2 linked regions of the Indioceanicola profundi genome follow. Each later gene encodes a partner of the first gene's protein in a complex. Links are inferred from orthologs where the notes say so. Each region holds a gene or a part of one and is shown in the gene's direction. Other genes may lie near its edges. The genes, in order: tig and rpsG.

Evidence for each region.
Region 2: the proteins of tig (region 1) and rpsG are in contact, whole or in part, in a crystal structure (PDB 3GTY), measured with the Thermotoga maritima proteins. The link is inferred for Indioceanicola profundi from one-to-one orthologs. Residues at the interface, in WP_004081061.1 of Thermotoga maritima: Glu122, Val124, Val129, Leu130, Tyr133, Glu188, Gly259, Ile262, Tyr263, Glu266, Ser270, Glu273, Gln274, Glu277, Arg308, Gln311, Ile312, Ser315, Tyr316, Glu325, Arg329, Arg336, Leu363, Phe366, Trp367, Arg373, Leu377, Arg381, Leu384, Glu387; in WP_004081843.1 of Thermotoga maritima: Lys34, Lys52, Lys55, Glu59, Arg62, Gln63, Glu66, Asn67, Lys69, Val71, Arg95, Ala109, Lys110, Lys111, Gly112, Arg113, Pro114, Glu117, Glu121, Ile124, Ala125, Tyr127, Asn128, Asn129, Thr130, Gly131, Lys135, Asp139, Arg142, Met143.

What each region holds. Positions count from the first base shown.
Region 1 is NZ_CP030126.1:1,477,087-1,480,384, reverse strand. The notes cover bases 315-3,298. They hold tig (trigger factor), read left to right. Parts: upstream 315-1,132; coding sequence 1,133-2,464; downstream 2,465-3,298. Other genes in these bases: clpP (ATP-dependent Clp endopeptidase proteolytic subunit ClpP), read left to right, coding at 2,679-3,293; DOL89_RS07055 (1-deoxy-D-xylulose-5-phosphate synthase N-terminal domain-containing protein), read left to right, coding at 315-760. Outside these bases: more of DOL89_RS07055, read left to right, coding at 1-314. UniProt on the Bacillus subtilis protein: Involved in protein export. Acts as a chaperone by maintaining the newly synthesized protein in an open conformation. Functions as a peptidyl-prolyl cis-trans isomerase.
Region 2 is NZ_CP030126.1:390,774-393,939, forward strand. Bases 65-2,916 are described here. They hold rpsG (30S ribosomal protein S7), read left to right. Parts: upstream 65-1,181; coding sequence 1,182-1,652; downstream 1,653-2,916. Other genes in these bases: DOL89_RS01860 (glycerophosphodiester phosphodiesterase family protein), read right to left, coding at 65-734; fusA (elongation factor G), read left to right, coding at 1,704-2,916. Outside these bases: more of DOL89_RS01860, read right to left, coding at 1-64; more of fusA, read left to right, coding at 2,917-3,166.

The sequences.
Region 1 (3,298 bases):
CGACCCCTTCATCATGCGCGGGCTGGACGCCTTCAACTACGCGCTCTACCAGGACGCCCGCTTCATGGTGGTTGCGACCCCCAGCGGCGTCACCCTGGCGCCGGAGGGCGGGGCGCACCAGTCCATCGCCACGCCCCTGATCGGCATGGGCCTGCCCAAGCTGGCCAGCTTCGAACCGGCCTATGTGGATGAGCTTGCGGCCATCATGCGCTGGGGCTTCGAGCATATGCAGGCCGCGGACGGCGGCAGCGTCTATCTGCGTCTCTCCACCCGCAGCATCGAGCAGCCGAAGCGCAAGCTGGATACGGCGGCCGTGATCGATGGCGGCTACTGGGTGCGGGAGCCCTCGCCGGATGCCGACCTCGCCATCGTCTATTGCGGCGCCCTGGCGCCGGAGGCGATGCAGGCTCATGCGGCCCTGCTGGAGGATGTGCCGGGGGCCGGGCTGCTGGCCGTGACCTCGCCGGACCGGCTGCAGGAGGGCTGGAGCGCTGCCCGCGCCGGCCGCCAGGGCGGGCAGGGTGCCGAGAGCCATGTGGAGCGGCTGCTGGGCCGCCTCAGCCCCGATGCAAAGCTGGTCACCGTGATCGACGGTCACCCGGCGGCGCTGTCCTGGCTCGGCGGCGTGCGCGGGCACAAGGTGGCGGCGCTCGGCATCGAAAGCTTCGGCCAGTCGGCGGACATCCAGGACATCTACCGGGTCATGGGGCTGGATGCGGACGGCATTCTGGACGCAGCGGCGCGCGTGCTCCTGGATTGAACGGACGCGGCAGGCGATATCCCAACGTCGCCCTGAACCGGTCGAAGGGCGGGGGAGGGCCGGCGGACTCGGGAATCATATTCCGGCGGCTTATTGATCCATATCGCCCTTGGCGGGAGCCCGTTCCCTTGCTATAGGGACCGCTCCCGCCGGGGTGGCCCTGTTCGGGCCGTTCCGGCATGGGGCGGGCGTGGCGGAACTGGTAGACGCGCCGGATTTAGGTTCCGGTGTCGAAAGACGTGGGGGTTCAAGTCCCTTCGCCCGCACCATGATCGTAACCGCAACCACCGCGCAAGGGATGACCTTGGCGCGGGAGCTCCTGACCGGATTCGCCGGCGGGGCGACCACAGAAGAAGACAGGCACTCCTTCCCATGCAGATCACCGAGACCAGCGCCGCCGGCCTGAGCCGTGAATTCAAGGTCGTCATCCCCGCCACGGACATCGACGCCCGGGTCAACTCCAAGCTGACCGAGATCGGCAAGACCGTGCGCATGCCCGGCTTCCGCCCCGGCAAGGTGCCGATGCCGATCCTGAAGCAGCGCTACGGCCAGTCCGTGATGGGCGAGGTGTTGGAGGGTGCTGTCAATGATAGCCAGGCTCAGGCCATCGAGCAGAACAACCTCCGTCCGGCCCTCCAGCCGAAGGTGGAAGTCACCAGCTTCGAGCCGGGCAAGGACCTGGAATTCTCCATGAAGGTGGAGCTGCTGCCGGAGATCGAGCCGGCCGACCTGTCCGGCGTCGAGATCACCAAGCCGGTGGTCCCCGTCAATGACGAGCAGGTGGACGAGGCGCTGAAGCGTCTGGCCGACAGCCGCAAGCAGAGCGAGAAGGTCGAAGAGGACCGCGCCTCCGCCAATGGCGACATCCTGGTCATCGACTTCGACGGCTCCGTCGACGGCGAGAAGAAGCCCGGCATGAAGGGCGAGGATTACAGCCTGGAGCTGGGCTCCGGCACCTTCATTCCCGGTTTTGAGGACCAGCTCGTCGGCGCCAAGGCGGGCGAGCACAAGACCGTCACCGTGACCTTCCCGGCCGAGTACCATGCCGCCGAGCTGGCCGGTAAGGAGGCTGTGTTCGAGGTCGACGTGAAGGAGCTGCGGGCAACCAAGCCGGCCGAGCTGAACGACGATCTGGCCAAGGGCTTCGGCTTCGATGATCTGGAGAAGCTGCGCGAGGCCATCCGCGAGCGCATCGGCGCCGACTACGGCAACCTTTCCCGCCTGCGTGCCAAGCGCGCCCTGCTGGACAAGCTGGCCGAGCTGCACGATTTCGACGTCCCCGCCGGGATGGTCGACATCGAGTTCAACCAGATATGGAGCCGCCTCCAGCAGGAGCTGCAGTCCGGTCAGGTCGATGAGGAAGACAAGGACAAGGACGAGGAGGAGCTGAAGAAGGAGTATCGCGACATCGCGGTGCGCCGTGTCCGCCTCGGTCTGCTGCTGTCAGAAATCGGCCGCCGCAACAACGTCACCGTCAGCCGTGACGAGTTGAACAAGGCCGTGATCTCCGAGGTGCAGCGCTACCCCGGCCAGGAGCAGCAGGTGTTCGAGTTTTTCAAGAAGAACCCGCAGGCCATCGAGCAGCTCCGCGCCCCGCTGTTCGAGGACAAGGTCGTGGACCACATCCTGTCCAGCGTGAAGGTCAACGAGGTCCCGGTCACGGCCGAGGAGCTGATGAAGGACCCGGAGGAGGAGCAGGCCTGATCCGGTCTTCTTCCCACACTGGGCTGAATTGAATTCGGGGGCGGTGGTCCAAGCGGGTCACCGCCCCTATCTGTTCCGCACCCCGGTACATCCGAGGCATTGTCCGGTCCTTAGTCTTTTGCGTCAATTTCGGTCTGGCGCAACACGGACCTGACCGGCTATGACGTGAGAACGAAACATCCCGACCGGTACGCAGCGGAGCTGAGCGAGGGACATGATCGAGCCGCAGATGAATGCACTGGTTCCGATGGTGGTCGAGCAGACCAACCGGGGCGAGCGCGCCTACGACATCTATTCGCGCCTCCTGAAGGAGCGCATCATCTTCCTGGTGGGCGGCGTCAATGACGCGGTCGCAAGCGTAGTCTGCGCCCAGCTCCTGTTCATGGAGGCGGAGAATCCGAGCAAGGAAATCTCCTTCTACATCAACTCGCCGGGCGGCTACGTGACGGCCGGTCTCGCCATCTATGACACCATGCAGTACATCCGGTCTCCGGTTGCGACGATCTGCATGGGACAGGCGGCCAGCATGGGCGCGCTGTTGCTGGCGGGCGGTGCGCCGGGCCGGCGATTCTCGCTGCCGAACAGCCGGATCATGGTCCACCAGCCCTCGGGCGGCGCCCAGGGGCAGGCGGCGGATATCGAAATCCAGGCGCAGGAAATCCTGCGGATGCGCCAGCGCCTGAATGAGATTTTCCACCACCACACCGGCCAGCCGATGGATGTCATTGAAAAGGCCATGGAGCGCGACAAGTTTATGAGCCCGGAGGAGGCGAAGTCCTTCGGACTTATCGACGACGTGTTCACCCACCGGCCGAGCAGCGAGGGCTGATCTGG
Region 2 (3,166 bases), 1.1 Mb from region 1 along the record:
TTCACACCGGTGAAGGCGAAAATGCGGTCCTCGGGCACGCCCGCCTCGACAAGCCGGTCGAGCATGTCGGGCCTGGTGATCCCAACGCTCATGCTGATGGTCGGATCGAGGCTGACCACCTTCGCCGCTTCCTCCACATCATCCACGATGATCGCGGCATAGCGTTGCGCCCCGTGCCTCTGCACAAGCTCCACCACATCGGCGACATCGACGCCGCGCTTCAGGTCGATCTGCACCACGGCCCGGTCCTTCGCCCAGATCAGGGCTTCTTCCAGTGTCGGAATCCGCATTGGCGGCTGGGGCGCGAAGCCGGTGGGGTCCCTCAAGGACTCTGCCCGGAGCTCCTTCAAGCTCTTCTCCGAAATGCGCCCCCGCCCGGTGCTGGTGCGGCCGAGTTCGCTGTCATGCATGAGGACGAGAACGCCATCCTCCGTCTGCGCGACATCCAGCTCGATCAGCGCCGGTATCTTGGACAGGGTGTAGGCGAAGGTCTCGATGGCGTTTTCCGGATAGCCCGGCTTCGGACCGCCCCGGTGGGCCGAAATGATGGTGGCGCGCTGTTCGACGATGCAGTCCAGGAACCCGGCTACGTTCGCCGCCTTCGGCTTGATGGGAATCGCCGGCTCGGGCAGTGCTCGCGCCGCAGCCTCGCCGCCCTCCGCACCCCGTTGCGCCAGGGCAGGGCAGCTGATGGCGATCAGGGCGGCGGTAAGGAACAAAGCTGCTGCTCGCATCGTTCAGGCTCAGGGTGGTGGACGTCCGGGGCACGGGGTAGATCACTCCGTCGCCCCGGTCAATCCGCCCGGACCATCCAAGAGCGACAGCCCTGCGCGACGCGAGCGCCCCCCTTGCACTAAGGGCGGGCGCCCAGCCGAAATCGAGCGCCATCGCCGCTTGACGCACACCTGTCACATCCATATAGTCCGCCAACCGTTTTCGGGGGGCAGGCTGTAGTCTGCCCTGGTGTTGACTAGACGCTGTCCCCAGTGACGGCTCCCGGCTGCGGCCGGCGGGCTCGAACGCGGAACCCCCCGGAAAAAGAAAATAGCCGCACCCGAGTTCTTGTTCGGACGGCGTTCGGAAGTCTCCCCGCGCGAGGCAGCAACTGCTTCGTCCGTGGGGATTTTCGTCGTTCGGGCCGACTCGGGAGTAGCACAGGACAGAACCTAGGAGTTTTTGAGATGTCTCGTCGTCGTAAGGCCGAGAAGCGGGAAGTTCTGCCGGATGCGAAGTTCGGTGACGTCGTGCTGACCAAGTTCATGAATTGCCTCATGTACGACGGCAAGAAGTCGGTCGCCGAGTCCATCGTCTACGGCGCCCTGGACCGCATCGAGGAGAAGGTGAAGGCCGACAGCCTGCAGCTCTTCCACGACGCGCTGAACAATGTCCGTCCGTACCTTGAGGTCCGTTCCCGCCGCGTCGGCGGCGCGACCTACCAGGTTCCGGTCGAGGTTCGCTCCGAGCGCGCCCAGGCCCTGGCCATCCGCTGGATCATCGGCGCCGCCCGCGGCCGTTCCGAGGACACCATGACGGAGCGTCTGGCCGGTGAGCTGCTCGACGCGGCCAACCAGCGCGGCACCGCCGTGAAGAAGCGCGAAGACACCCACCGTATGGCAGAGGCCAACAAGGCCTTCTCGCACTACCGCTGGTAAGCAAGGAAGAACGCAAGGGCCGCCTACGGGCGGCTTGAGCGGACAAGGCCCATGCACCGTTCCCATCCACTCGACCGCTACAGGAACATCGGCATTGCCGCGCACATCGATGCCGGCAAGACGACGACGACTGAGCGCATCCTGTATTACACAGGTAAGTCGTACAAAATCGGCGAGGTGCATGAAGGCACCGCGACGATGGATTGGATGGAGCAGGAGCAGGAGCGCGGCATCACCATCACGTCGGCCGCGACGACCTGTTTCTGGCGTGAGCACCGCATCAACATCATCGACACCCCCGGCCACGTGGACTTCACCATCGAGGTGGAGCGCAGCCTGCGGGTGCTCGACGGTGCAGTCGCGGTATTCGACAGCGTGGCGGGCGTGGAGCCCCAGTCGGAGACCGTGTGGCGGCAGGCGGACAAGTACCGCGTGCCCCGCATGTGCTTCGTCAACAAGATGGACCGGACCGGCGCCGATTTCTTCCGCACCGTGGAGATGATCGGCGACCGTCTCGGCGCCAATGCGGCGGTCCTGCAGCTTCCCATTGGGGTCGAGGCCGATTTCGTCGGCGTCGTGGACCTGGTGCGGATGAAGGCGGTTGTCTGGACCGAGGACAAGCTGGGTGCGGACTTCCACGAGACCGACATCCCGGCCGAGCTGGCCGACAAGGCTGCCGAATACCGTACGCGCCTGATCGAGCAGGCGGTCGAGCTGGACGACGCGGCAACCGAGGCCTACCTCGACGGGCGCGAGCCCGACGAGGCCACGCTGAAGGCGCTGATCCGCAAGGCCACCATCAGCCTGCGGCTCGTGCCGGTGCTGTGCGGTTCCGCCTTCAAGAACAAGGGCGTGCAGCCGATGCTAGACGCCGTCGTAGATTATCTTCCGTCGCCGCTCGACGTGGAGAATGTCCGCGGCACCACCCTGGACGGGGCTCCCGACCAGCGTCCGACCGACGACAAGGCGCCGTTCGCGGCCCTGGCGTTCAAGATCATGAACGATCCGTTCGTCGGCACGCTGACCTTCTGCCGGGTCTATTCCGGCACGATGGAGACGGGCAGCCAGGTCATGAATGCCGGGAAGGGCGAGCGCGAGCGCATCGGACGGATGCTGCTGATGCACGCCAATACCCGGGAGGAGATTACGGCGTGCTGCGCCGGCGATATCGTCGCCATCGCCTCGCTGAAGAACACGACGACGGGCGACACGCTGTGCGATCCCGACCACCCGATCGTGCTCGAGCGGATGGAATTCCCCGAGCCGGTGATCGAGGTGGCGGTCGAGCCGAAGACGAAGGCCGACCAGGAGAAGATGGGCGCGGCATTGCAGCGCCTGGCCGCCGAGGACCCGTCCTTCCGCGTCGCACAGGACGCGGAGACGGGCCAGACGGTCATCAAGGGAATGGGTGAACTCCATCTGGAGATCATCGTCGACCGCATGCGGCGGGAGTTCAAGGTTGATGCCAGCGTAGGCGCGCCGCAGGTGGCGTACCGCGAGACCATCACCGCCCG